Regions from separate parts of the Halomonas sp. THAF5a genome, predicted to be linked through region 3. Evidence: riboswitches for the same ligand, from Rfam matches in the RefSeq annotation. Region 3 holds a riboswitch; each other region holds the start of a gene.
The links. A riboswitch is a leader RNA that binds a small molecule or an ion and turns the genes downstream of it on or off. The one in region 3 is predicted to bind thiamine pyrophosphate.
Positions count from the first base shown of each region.

Region 1: linked by a shared signal. The riboswitch ahead of FIU83_RS04890 (3-oxoacyl-ACP reductase) and the one ahead of thiO (glycine oxidase ThiO) in region 3 are both predicted to bind thiamine pyrophosphate.
Region 2: linked by a shared signal. The riboswitch ahead of tenA (thiaminase II) and the one ahead of thiO (glycine oxidase ThiO) in region 3 are both predicted to bind thiamine pyrophosphate.

Region 1 covers NZ_CP045417.1:1,086,493-1,090,757, reverse strand. The annotation lists gene FIU83_RS04895 (LLM class flavin-dependent oxidoreductase) at 1-962, opposite strand, end outside; gene FIU83_RS04890 (3-oxoacyl-ACP reductase) at 959-1,735, opposite strand; TPP riboswitch at 1,769-1,862, opposite strand; tRNA gene FIU83_RS04885 (tRNA-Gly) at 2,321-2,395, opposite strand; tRNA gene FIU83_RS04880 (tRNA-Glu) at 2,421-2,496, opposite strand; tRNA gene FIU83_RS04875 (tRNA-Gly) at 2,521-2,595, opposite strand; tRNA gene FIU83_RS04870 (tRNA-Glu) at 2,635-2,710, opposite strand; tRNA gene FIU83_RS04865 (tRNA-Gly) at 2,751-2,825, opposite strand; tRNA gene FIU83_RS04860 (tRNA-Glu) at 2,850-2,925, opposite strand; gene msrB (peptide-methionine (R)-S-oxide reductase MsrB) at 3,120-3,521, shown strand; gene ylqF (ribosome biogenesis GTPase YlqF) at 3,612-4,265, shown strand, end outside.
Region 2 covers NZ_CP045417.1:938,251-942,515, reverse strand. The annotation lists gene FIU83_RS04230 (class I SAM-dependent methyltransferase) at 1-373, opposite strand, end outside; gene FIU83_RS04225 (VOC family protein) at 413-814, shown strand; gene FIU83_RS04220 (hypothetical protein) at 915-1,298, shown strand; gene FIU83_RS04215 (lysophospholipid acyltransferase family protein) at 1,302-2,231, shown strand; TPP riboswitch at 2,289-2,420, shown strand; gene tenA (thiaminase II) at 2,490-3,158, shown strand; TPP riboswitch at 3,258-3,369, shown strand; gene thiC (phosphomethylpyrimidine synthase ThiC) at 3,449-4,265, shown strand, end outside.
Region 3 covers NZ_CP045417.1:2,193,370-2,197,634, forward strand. The annotation lists gene rnt (ribonuclease T) at 1-50, shown strand, start outside; gene grxD (Grx4 family monothiol glutaredoxin) at 138-488, opposite strand; gene argF (ornithine carbamoyltransferase) at 659-1,579, shown strand; gene FIU83_RS09815 (hypothetical protein) at 1,678-1,983, shown strand; TPP riboswitch at 2,075-2,197, shown strand; gene thiO (glycine oxidase ThiO) at 2,259-3,359, shown strand; gene thiS (sulfur carrier protein ThiS) at 3,356-3,565, shown strand; gene FIU83_RS09830 (thiazole synthase) at 3,565-4,265, shown strand, end outside.

The DNA.
Region 1 (4,265 bases), 1.1 Mb from region 3:
GGCACCGGCGCGTCCAGCTCCCAGTCACTGCAGTCCTGCTCGATGAACAGCCCCAGCTGGCGCAGCGAGGCCGCCACCGGCAGGCACTCGTCCAGCGCGCGCTGCTTGGCCCGGGCCTCCTCCATGGTGGAGCCGACGTAGGTGACGAGTCCCGGCAGGATCGGCACCGGCGCGGTACGCCCGGCCGCCGCCACCCGATCCTTGATGTCTCGGTAGTAGTCCTGGGCGGTCGCGAGGTCGTAGGCGACCGCGTAGATCGCCTCGGCATAGCGCGCCGCCAGGTCGCGCCCCTGGGAGGAGGCGCCCGCCTGCACCAGCACCGGATGGCCCTGGGGCGGGCGCGGCAGATTCAGGGGCCCGTCCACCAGGAAGTGCTTGCCGTGATGGTGGATCTTCTGCACCTTGTCCGGGTCGGCATAGCGCCCGTGTCGGTCGCGCTCGATGGCGTCATCGGCCCAGCTGTCCCAGAGAGCCAGCACCGTCTGCACGAACTCCTCGGCGCGGGCGTAGCGCTCGGCGTGCGCTGGCATGGCTTGATAGCCGTGGTTGCGCGCCTCGCTGTCGAACATCGAGGTCACCACGTTCCAGCCCACGCGCCCACCGGAGATGTGGTCCAGCGAGCCCACCAGCCGGGCCGCGTGGAAGGGCGTGTAGAAGGTGCTGGAGAGCGTGCTGATCAGGCCGATATGTCGGGTGGCGCGACTCATGGCGGAGAGCGCGGTCAGCGGCTCGAGATGCCAGTTGAAGCCGTCCTCCACGCTGCCGGCGCTCATGCCGTCGGCGAAGAACACCGCATCCAGCTTGCCGCGCTCGGCGGTGCGGGCCAGGGACTCGTAGTAGGCGATGTCGCCGAGCCGCTCGGCGCTGGAGTCGGGGTGGCGCCAGGCCGCGCGGTGGTGGCCGGCGCCCATCACGAACAGGTTGAGGTGCAGCGTCTCGTCGGGGCTTCGTGGTTGCATCATCCTTTCACCAGCCCGCCGTCGACGATCAGGTTCTGACCGGTGACCGCCCTCGCCCAGGGCGAGGCGAAGAACAGCGCCGCGTCGGCGAACTCCTCCGGCGTGGTCACCCGGCGCAGCGGGGTGTTCTGGGCGATCAGATCGAAGACCGCCTCCGGGGTCGCGCTGGACGCATCGGTGGTGCGCAGCAGGCCGCCGGAGATCATGTTCACGGTGATGTTGTCGGGCCCCAGGTCATTGGCGAGGGTGCGGGTCAGCGAGAGCAGCGCGGCCTTGCCGGCGGTGTAGTCGTGATAGGGCACGACGGGATTCTGGAAGAGGTTGGTGCCGACGTTGATGATGCGCCCGCCGCCCTGCTCGCGCATGCCGGCCAGCGCCGCCTGGATGGTATTGAGCGCGCCCCGGTTGACCCCCTCGAGCTGCTGCTGGAGGTGCGACCAGTCCAGCGCGTCGGCGCCGGGCCGCGCATCGCCGTTGAAGGTGAAGTCGGGCAGGGCGTTGTTGACCACGGTGGTGACCGGGGCGCCGAAGTGGGCCTGCGCCTGCTCGAACAGCTCCTTGACCGCCTCGGGATCGCGCACGTCGGCCTGCACGGCCAGGGCCCGCTCCGGGGCTTCCTTCACCAGCGTCTCGGCGGCCTCACGGCTCTGGTAGTAGTTGATCACCACGCGGGCGCCCTGATCGAGGAAGGCCCGGGTCAGTCGGGCACCGAGACCGCGGGCGCCGCCGGTGACGAGCACCACCTGCTGATCGAGGGGGAGAGAGGAAACGGCCATGAGAACTCCTTGCGACGCGGCAAGGGACGCCGCGCTGGAGCCGGCCGACATCCCTTCGCCAGTGTGAACTGGATCAGGTTCGACGGGTATCATCTCAGCGGCCGTGGCCGCACCCCGTGTCTGGGGCCACCATAGCGCATTCGGACAGGCAGCAACAGCCGGGGTGGCGTGATGGCTCGTGACGGGCGACGTGGTCTGACCGGAGAGGTCATGGCATCTGGTGGATGCGGAAAACGAGATACGACGAAACATCACCAGCCAGGCGGGCGCCTTGACTCATGATCGATATCTGGGAGGGTCATGCAAGATTGGAGCGGGAAAGGAGATGCGATGGGGCTGCCATCAGCCGGACTGGCGCCCCAGCTCATGACCCGAGCCTTGGCCTATCCGATAGGGAGTACTTAACAAGATTGGAGCGGGAAAGGAGATGCGATCGGACTGGCGCCCCAGCTCACGACGCGAGCCTTGGCTTGTCCGATAGGGAGTACTTAACAAGATTGGAGCGGGAAAGGAGATTCGATCGGACTGGCGCCCCAGCTCATGACCCGAGCCTTGGCCTAACCGATAGGGAGTACTTAACAAGATTGGAGCGGGAAAGGAGATTCGAACTCCCGACCCTCGCCTTGGCAAGGCGATGCTCTACCACTGAGCTATTCCCGCTTATCTGGTACGTGCTTGAGAGAAGTGGCGTCCCATAGGGGGTTCGAACCCCTGTTACCGCCGTGAAAGGGCGGTGTCCTAGGCCACTAGACGAATGGGACGCAATCATCACTCGAAAGAGCGAATGGAGCGGGAAAGGAGATTCGAACTCCCGACCCTCGCCTTGGCAAGGCGATGCTCTACCACTGAGCTATTCCCGCTTGGTCTTCTCGCACTGTGTTGCCACCGGATGTCGAAGGTGGCGTCCCATAGGGGGTTCGAACCCCTGTTACCGCCGTGAAAGGGCGGTGTCCTAGACCACTAGACGAATGGGACGCAAATTGTACCTTCAAACTACGCTCTTCCCGAGGAAAGATGGAGCGGGAAAGGAGATTCGAACTCCCGACCCTCGCCTTGGCAAGGCGATGCTCTACCACTGAGCTATTCCCGCACTCCGGCACCTGAACGAATCGAGTGGCGTCCCATAGGGGGTTCGAACCCCTGTTACCGCCGTGAAAGGGCGGTGTCCTGGACCACTAGACGAATGGGACGCATTGGCTCGCCTCGTCGAGGTGCGGCGAATATTACCGACACCCCCGGGGTGTGTCAAGCACCTCTCGTCGCTCGTTGATATCGCGTGACCTGTCACGGGCCGCGACTGGAAACCCCCGCCCCGTGAGATGTCAGAATGAGGGCGAGACGCCGAGCCTGCCGCCGGCTCCACGACGCAATGAGGAGAGAGGCCATGCGCAGCAAGATCCACAAGAGCGACGCCGAGTGGCGTGAGCAGCTGACGCCGGAGCAGTACCGCGTCACCCGCGAGAAAGGCACCGAACCGGCATTCAGCGGCAAGTACCATGTGAGCGACGAGCACGGCATCTACCACTGCGTGTGCTGCAATGCGCCGCTGTTCGAGAACGAGCACAAGTTCAACGCCGGCTGCGGCTGGCCGAGCTTCGACCGCCCCTTCACGCCGAAGTGCGTCGAGGAGCACGCCGACACCAGCCACGGCATGCAGCGCACCGAGGTGACCTGCGCCCGCTGCGACGCCCACCTCGGCCACGTCTTCCCCGACGGCCCGCCGGAGACCACCGGGCTTCGCTACTGCATCAACTCGGTGGCGATCGCCTTCCACGCCGGCGAGTAGCCCAGCCCCTCGAGCGCCCCGCTCGGCGACGGCCGTCCATCTGCTATGATGGGCGGCCGTTTTTATTCACGCTCACGCAGGAGAGGCTCGATGCTCGGCTGGTTTCCGGGACACATGAACAAGGCGCGCCGGCAGATCCTCGAGGCGCTGCCGGAGATCGACGTGGTGATCGAGGTGCTCGACGCCCGTCTGCCCTACTCCAGCGCCAACCCCATGCTCGCCGAGCTGACGCGCCACAAGCCGGTACTCAAGATCCTCTCGCGCGCCGACCTGGCCGACCCCGAGCGCACCCGCGAGTGGACGGCCTTCTTCGACGCCCAGGCCGACACCCGGGCCCTGGCCGTGACCACCACCCAGGCCCGCGAGCTCAAGCGCATCCCCAAGCTGTGCCACGAGCTGGCCGGCCAGGTGCGCGCCGACCGCGACGTGCGGGTGATGGTCATGGGCATCCCCAACGTCGGCAAGTCGACGCTGATCAACGGCCTGGCCGGGCGCACCATCGCCAAGACCGGCAACGAGCCTGCCGTCACCAAGCGCCAGCAGAAGGTGCGCATCGGCGGCCGGGTAGCGCTGATCGATACCCCCGGGGTGCTGTGGCCGAAGATCGAGGATCAGGCGAGCGCCCACCGCCTGGCGGCGAGCGGCGCCATCCGCGACACCGCCATCGACTACGTCGACGTCGCCGTGGTCGCCGCCGCCGAGCTGGCCCGCCGCTATCCCGAGGCGCTCAGCGCGCGCTACAAG
Region 2 (4,265 bases), 1.3 Mb from region 3:
AGGCGTAGCGACGCGCGAAGACGCCCTCGTCGGGCGCGAAGAAGGGGTCATAGATGGCCATCGGGTGGCCGGCCTCCTCGAACATCACCGAGAGGGTCGGCCCGGGGCCCGACCCGAAGTCGAGGCCGGGCGCGCCCGGGGCGAGCCGCTCGCGCAGCGGGTCGAAGAGCCGCGACAGGAAGCGCCGATAGCCGGGGTCGTCGGGGGAGTTCTCGTGCTGGTCGTAGACCGCCCGCTCCGCCGCGGGGTCGAGGCGCTGGGCCGGCGGCACGAAGACCAGCGCGCAGCGGCCGCAGCGCTGATAGTCGCGCCGGGCGTCGCGGTGAAAGGGCGCGGTATCGACCGACGCGCATAGCGGACAGATCAGCATCATCGTATTCTCTTGCCAGGCCATCATTCCGAGGAGACATGCATGCTGTCAGGTCTGGACCACCTGGTCATCACCGTGACCGACATTTCCCGCGCCGTGGATTTCTACTCCCGCGTCCTGGGGCTCGAGGTCCGCTACCGCGACCGTGAACGCGTCGACCTGATGCTGGGCGACATGGCCCTGCGCCTGCACTGGACCGCCACCGACATCGTGCCCCGGGCCGCCACGCCGACCCCCGGCAGCGTGGATCTCTGCGTGCGCAGCCTGCTGCCGCTGGACGAGGTCCAGCGTCACCTGGAGGCGCTGGACGTGGAGGTGGAGCTCGGCCCGGTGCCCCGCCAGGGCGCCACGGGCGAGCTCAGCTCGCTCTACCTGCGCGACCCCGACGGCAACCTCATCGAGATCAGCCGCCCCGTGAAGCCGCAGCCCGCCAGCGCTCCCTGACGCCGCCGCCGGCCTGGGACCGCGACCGGGGCGACCCGGTGTCATTGTCGGCCCCGGTCGGTATCATTGGCCCCAGCCAAGCCACCATCAGGGACGAGCCATGAACGATCCCCTCCCCCGAGAAGACGACCGGGCCGTCGCCGAGCCCGGCGGCGCCCCCGACACGACCATTCCCATCGTGGTCTACGTGCTGCACCTGGCCGGCATGGTCACCGGCGGGCTGACCTCGCTGGTGGCCGTGGTGATCGCCTACGTCTACCGCGGCAACGGGCCCCACTGGCTCGACGAGCACTACCGCTACCAGATTCGCACCTTCTGGCTGGCCCTGCTGTTCTTCGGCGTCTCCGGCCTGCTCACCCTGGTGCTGATCGGCTTTCTGACCTGGCTGGCCGCCGTGGTGTGGCTGGTGATCCGCTGCGTGAAGGGGCTCAAGGCGCTCAACGAGAAGCGGGCACCGGACAACGTCGACACCTGGTGGGTGTGAGCCATGAGCGACGGTGACTCCCACCTGCCGGCCCTTCAGGCTCGCGCCATCGCGACCCTATGGCACGGCCTCGCGAACCGACGCCTGACCACCCTGTGGCGACTGGCCCGGGTCATCGGCCCGCTGGTCGAAAGCGTCAGCCGCCGCGAGCGCCGGGTCACCCGCATCAACCTGGCCGAGGCCTACCCCTCCCGCGGTGACGCCGAGCGGCGCCGGATGGCGCGAGCGAGCCTGACCCACTCCGCCGCCACCATGCTGGAGCTCGGCTTCGCCTGGATGGGCGACCCCGAGCGGGTCGAGGCATCGATCGTCGAGGTGCACGGCCGCGAGCTCCTGGACGAGGCCCGTGCCCAGGGGCGCGGCGTGATCGTACTGGCGCCCCATTTCGGCAACTGGGAGGTGCTGAACTTCTGGCTCTCCGGCCACTTCCCCTTCACCGCCATGTACGAGCCGCCCAAGCTCGCCGGACTGGACCCGGTCATCCGCCGGGGCCGCGAGCGCCGCGGCGCCCGCCTGGTGCCCACCAACCCCCGCGGCGTGGCCGCGCTGCTCAAGGCGCTCAAGCGCTCGGAGGCGGTGGGCATCCTGCCCGACCAGGTGCCCAGCTGGGGCAGCGGTGTCTTCGCGCCCTTCTTCGGCCGGCCCGCCTACACCGCCACCCTGCTGCCCAAGCTGGTGGCCCGCACCGAGGCGCGGGTCGTCACCGGCGTCGCCCTGCGCCTGCCCGGCCGGGGCTACGCCCTGCACTTCCTGGCCGCCGACGAGCGGGTCCACGACCCCGACGAGGCGGTCTCGGCCGCCGGGGTCAACGCCTGCGTGGAGTCGACCATCGCCCTGGACCCGGTCCAGTACCAGTGGGAGTACAAGCGCTATCGCAAGACCCCCGAGGAGGCCGAGGGAAGGCCCGGCTGGAAGCGCTTCCGGCTATACTGAGACCAGGCAAGACTCGGCGACGGCTGGTAAATCCTCGCCGGGATGCTAGAGTAGGCACTTCGCTTGACGGGGTGCCGGTAGAACCGGCTGAGATGGCGCAGGGTGTCGAGACAACGGACGACACCGAGCGCTGGTCCCGTGGAACCTGATCCGGCTAGCACCGGCGTAGGAATCAAGCGGTGACCAGTGCCCTGCCGGCATTCCCCCTGGCCACCCTCTCCCGCCCCGCTTCCGGATCGCCCCTTGACCGGAGGCATGATGGGCTACCGTTTCGACGACCTTACCGCGGCCAGCCAGAACGACTGGCGGGACTATATCGAGCACGCCTTCGTGTGCCGACTCGGCGACGCCACCCTCGAGGAGGGCGCCTTTCGCCACTATCTCCAGCAGGACTACCTGTTCCTGATCCACTTCGCCCGGGCCTACGCCCTGGCCGCCTACAAGAGCCGCGACCTGGGCGAGCTTCGCCACGCCTTCGAGGGCATGAAGACCATCGTCGACGTGGAGCTGGGGCTGCACGTTGAGTACTGCCGCGGCTGGGGCATCACCGAAGAGGACCTGGCGCGCCTGCCCGAGGCCCGCGCGACGATGGCCTACACCCGCTACGTGCTGGACACCGGCCACCGTGGCGACCTGCTCGACCTGCGCGTGGCCCTGGCCCCCTGCCTGGTCGGCTACGGCGAGATCGCCCGCTGGCTCAGCGGCCGGGCCACCACGGTGCGCGGCGCGGCGAACCCCTATGACGCCTGGATCGCCATGTACGAGAGCGAGGCGTACCAGCAGGCCATGGCGGACGAGCGCGCCTGGCTCGACGCCCGCCTGGCGGAGGTGACGCCGGCGCGCTTCGCCCAGCTCACCGACGTGTTCCGCGACGCCACCCGGCTCGAGATCGACTTCTGGCAGATGGGGCTGGATCGCGCGGACTGAGAGATATCTGCCGAGTGAATCAGCTGCCCCCGGATCGGCCCCGGGCTAGATAAACGAGATAAAAGATGATGACACGGCCCGCCATCACGGCGGGCACCACCACGCTTGACGGGGCGCCGTTGATGACGGCTGAGACCATGCGCTTGCCAGCATGGATCCCGTTGAACCTGAACTGGCTAGGACCAGCGTAGGGATCAAGCGACAGGCCGCGTGCCTCCCGGCACCCGGCCCCTGTCCTTCCCACCTGTGTCCTCCCTGCACAAGACCCCGACAATCCAAGGGAGAACACCATGAGCAAGACCGCCCATTTCCTCGCCGAGAGCGCCCGCGTCGACGAGGCCGCCATCCAGCCGCTGCCCGGCTCGCGCAAGGTCTTTGTCACGGGCTCGCGCCCCGATATCCGGGTCCCGTTCCGCGAGATCAGCCTCTCGCCGACCCGCACCTCCGGGGAGGACGAGGCCAACCCGCCGCTGCTGGTCTACGACACCTCCGGCCCCTACACCGACCCCGACGCCGAGATCGATCTGCGACAAGGCCTTCCCGAGCTTCGCCGCGCCTGGATCGAGGAGCGCGGCGACACCGAACTTCTCGACGGGCCGACCTCCGAGTACGGCCGCCGCCGGGCCAACGACCCGATGCTCGCCAACCTGCGCTTCGACCTGACCCGCACGCCCCGTCGCGCCAAGGCAGGCAAGAACGTCACCCAGCTCCACTACGCCCGCCAGGGCATCGTCACCCCGGAGATGGAGTTCATCGCCATCCGCGAGAACCAGCGTCGCCAGGCGCTTTCTGCAAAGTACTCTGGCACCGAGGAGGTCGAGCGCATCCTCGGCCACCAGCACGCCGGCCAGGGCTTCGGCGCGCGCCTGCCCGAGGAGATCACCCCGGAGTTCGTGCGCGATGAGGTGGCCGCCGGCCGGGCGATCATCCCCTGCAACATCAACCACCCGGAGTCCGAGCCGATGATCATCGGCCGCAATTTCCTGGTGAAGATCAACGGCAACCTCGGCAACTCGGCGGTCACTTCCTCCATCGAGGACGAGGTCGACAAGATGACCTGGGGCATCCGCTGGGGCTCGGACACCATCATGGACCTCTCCACCGGGC
Region 3 (4,265 bases):
TGGGAGGCTGGGACCTGGCCCAGCGCGAGCAGGGCCTGGAGGAGAGCTGACGCCCGACGGCTCCCCTGCCCCCTCCACGAAAAAACCCGCCGGAGGCCCGGCGGGTTTTTTCGTGGTCAGCGTGGCGTGGCCGGCGCTCAGGCCTGGGCGTCGCCCTCGCCTTCCTGGGCGCGCGCGGCGGCGGCCTTGATCAGCGTCTCCAGCTCACCGGACTGGTGCATCTCGGCGACGATATCGCAGCCGCCGACCAGCTCGCCCTCGACCCACAGCTGCGGGAAGGTCGGCCAGTTGGCCACCTTGGGCAGCTCGGCACGGATGTCCGGGTTGTCCAGCACGTTGACGAAGGCGAAACGCTCGCCGCAGGCCATCAGCGCCTGGACGGTCTGGGCGGAGAAGCCGCACTGGGGCAGCTGCGGCGTGCCCTTCATGTAGATCAGGATGGGGTTTTCGCTGATCTGGCGCTGGATGTTCTCGACGGTAGTGCTCATGACGTCTCCCTGGCTCGTTGACGGGACTCGGCGGAAGGGCCCCGGGGATTTCGGGCAATACCCGACCGTGCGGGTCGGCCTTGTGATGCCGCCATTCTACTGATGCCGGGCGCGTTGCGCATCCCCCGCGGGCTGGCTAGGATGGTCGTTTTTTCCCGTGGAGCGCCCCCATGGCCACTCGCCATTTCCTCACCCTGCTCGATCTCAGTCCCGATGAGCTGCGCTACCTGATCCAGCGCGCCATCTCGATCAAGAACGGCCTGAAGACCCACGGGCCCACCTATACCCCGTTCGCCAACCGCACCCTGGCGATGATCTTCGAGAAGTCCTCGACGCGCACCCGGGTCTCCTTCGAGACCGCCATGGCGCAGTTCGGCGGCCATGCGCTCTTCCTGTCGCCCCGCGACACCCAGCTCGGTCGCGGGGAGCCGATCGGTGACACCGCCCGGGTGCTGTCGGAGATGGTCGACGCGGTGATGATCCGCACCTTCTCCCACGAAGGCCTCGAGGCGTTCGCCCAGGCCAGCACCGTGCCGGTGATCAACGCCCTGACCGACGACTACCACCCCTGCCAGCTGCTGGCCGACGTGATGACCTGGACCGAGCTGCGCGGCAGCGTCAAGGATCGCACCGCGGTATGGATCGGCGACGGCAATAACATGTGCCACTCCTGGATCAACGCCGCCCGCCAGTTCGAGTTCAACCTGCGCGTGGTCTGCCCCGAGGGCTACGAGCCGCGCCAGGACATCCTCGAGGCCGCCGGCGACCGGGTCAGCATCATGCGCGACCCCGATGCCGCCGTGGCAGAGGCCGACCTGGTCACCACCGACGTCTGGGCCTCCATGGGTCAGGAAGAGGAGCAGGCCAGGCGCGAGGCGGACTTCGCCGGCTTCCAGGTCACCGAGGCGCTGCTCGATCGCGCCCGGGAGGACGCCCTCTTCCTGCACTGCCTGCCGGCCCACCGCGGCGAGGAGATCAGCGAGACCCTGCTCGACGACCCGCGTGCCGTGGTCTGGCAGGAGGCGGGCAATCGCCTGCACGCCCAGAAGGCGCTGCTCGAGTTCCTGCTGCTGGGCCGCGTGGAGAGCTGACGGAGACGCGGCGGAGGTCGCCTTATACCTTGGTATGACATCGACCTTCGTCGCATGTATAATGCGCTGCAGCAACCCCATCCAGGAGATGCGGCAGCATGACAGATTCCCTTTCCAGCCACAGCGGCATGCAGCGCAGCCTGCGCCAGTGTCTCTCCCAGATGGCCACCCTGCTCTATCGACATGGCCATGTGCTCGAGACGGTGACCGTCAGCCATCGTGGCCTCGATCGCCAGGCCCTGAAGGCCCTGGACTCCGCCACCAGCGACTGGGCCCCCTGCCAGAAGATCCTCGAGAACAGCCAGGCCGCCACCTGGAACGACCAGCAGCGCCTGGTGCTGACCGGCCTCGGTCGCGAGCTGCTGTTCGACATGTTCGGCGAAGGGGCCGCCGACTGCGCCTGAGCCCGACGCTCCCCCACCCCGCACGACCTGCATGAAGACGATGCCCGGATGCGCCCTCGATTGCGCGCCCGGGCATTTTTGGTTAGGTTGTGACAACTTGTCGGGGAGCCCCGGTACGCTCGAGGTGAGGTACACGGGGGCTGAGATCGGTACGGCCGAACCCGTTGAACCTGATCAGGTTGATGCCTGCGGAGGGAACAAGCTGTCGTCTCGCCATGCAGCCCCCTGTCGTCATCCGCCTGTTCCTCCGCGCCTCCTGCTGGATGGACAACGCCATGACACCTCACACCGATCGCACCATCGCCGTGGCCGGCGCCGGCCTGCTGGGCCGCCTCGTCGCCTGGCAACTGCTGCGCGACGGCCATGCCGTCACCCTCTATGACGCCGGCGACCTGGAAGCGCCCGCCGCCGCCGCCTGGACCGCGGCCGGCATGGTCGCGCCGCTCTGCGAGACGGCGGTCTCGGAGCGCAGCGTCTTCGAGATGGGGCAGTTCGCCCTGGCCCAGTGGCCGCGCTGGCTCGAGGCACTGGACGCCAGCGGCCTGTGGCACCACCAGGGCAGCCTGATGGTGGCCCACGCCCAGGACATGGGCGAGCTCACCCAGTTCCGACGCGACCTCGCCCACGTGCTGGAAGAAGCACCGCCCTGCCGGGCGATCGACGACGCCGAGATCCATCGCCTGGAGCCCGACCTGGCGGCGAGCTTTCGCCAGGGCCTCTACCTGCCGGACGAGGCACACCTGGACAACCGCCCCCTGCTCGCGCGCCTGCTGGCCGAGATACGCCGGCTGGGCGGGACCTGCCACGCCCACTGTCCCGTTGCGACCCATCCCGGCGAAATCGAGACCGGCGACGGCCGCCGCGCCTTCGACCTGGTCATCGACTGCCGCGGCACCGGCGCCCGCCAGCATCATCCCAGCCTGCGCGGCGTGCGCGGCGAGACGCTGCACGTGCAGACCGCGGAGATCCACCTCTCGCGCCCGGTGCGCCTGATGCACCCCCGCTACCAGCTCTATGTGGTGCCCAAGCCCGACCAGCGCTTCGTCATCGGCGCCACCCAGATCGAGAGCGAGGACCGCTCCCCGGTCTCGCTGCAGTCCTCGCTGGAGCTTGGCAGCGCCCTCTACACCCTGTCGCCGGCCTTCGCCGAGGCGCGCATCCTGGAGCAGGGGGTCAACCTGCGGCCCGCCTTCCGGGACAACCTGCCCCATGTCACCGAGCGCGATGGCCTGATCACCGCCAACGGCCTGTTCCGCCACGGCTACCTGCTGGCGCCGGCGGTGGCCTGCCACCTGCTGGCCCGCATCCGCGGCCGGGGCGAGACGCCCTTCGCCGAGACCCTCACCGGACATCCGCCCCAGGAGAGCGCCGCATGACCGAGATCACCCTGAGCCTCAACGACCAGACCGCCCGCCTGCCGGCCGACACCGCGCTGGCGGATGCCCTTGCGGCCTGGCACTACGCCGAGCGGCGCGTCGCCGTGGCCATCAACGGCGAGTTCGTGCCCCGCTCCGCCTACGCCGAGCGCATCCTCGAGGACCGCGACCGCATCGATATCGTTGCCCCGGTGGGAGGCGGCTGATGACCATGATGAACGAACGACACGACGACGCCCTGACCCTCTACGGCGAGACCTTCTCCAGCCGCTTCCTGCTGGGCACGGCCCTCTACTCGTCACCCGCGGTGATGGAGGCCTCCATCAAGGCCTCCGGCTGCGACATGGTGACCCTGGGACTGCGCCGCCAGAACCCCGCCGACGGTGACGGCGACGCCTTCTGGCAGATCCTGCGCGACAGCGGCTGCCGGCTGCTGCCCAACACCGCGGGCTGCCGCTCGGCCCGGGAGGCCATCACCCTCGCCCAGATGTCCCGGGAGATGTTCGACACGCCCTGGATCAAGGTCGAGGTGATCGGCGACGACTACAACCTCCAGCCCGACCCCTTCGGCCTGCTGGAGGCCTGCCGGACGCTGATCGACGACGGCTTCAAGGTACTGCCCTACTGCACCGATGACCTGGTGCTCTGCCAGCGCCTGCGGGAGGCGGGCTGCCAGGCGCTGATGCCCTGGGGCGCGCCCATCGGCACCGGCCGGGGCCTGATGAACCGCTACGCCCTGCAGACCCTGCGCGAGCGCCTCGACGTGCCACTGATCATCGATGCCGGCCTCGGCGCCCCCTCCCAGGCCGCGGAGGCCATGGAGACGGGCTTCGACGGCGTGCTGCTCAACACCGCCGTGGCCAAGGCTCACCGGCCGCCGCTGATGGCCGAGGCCTTCGCCGAGGC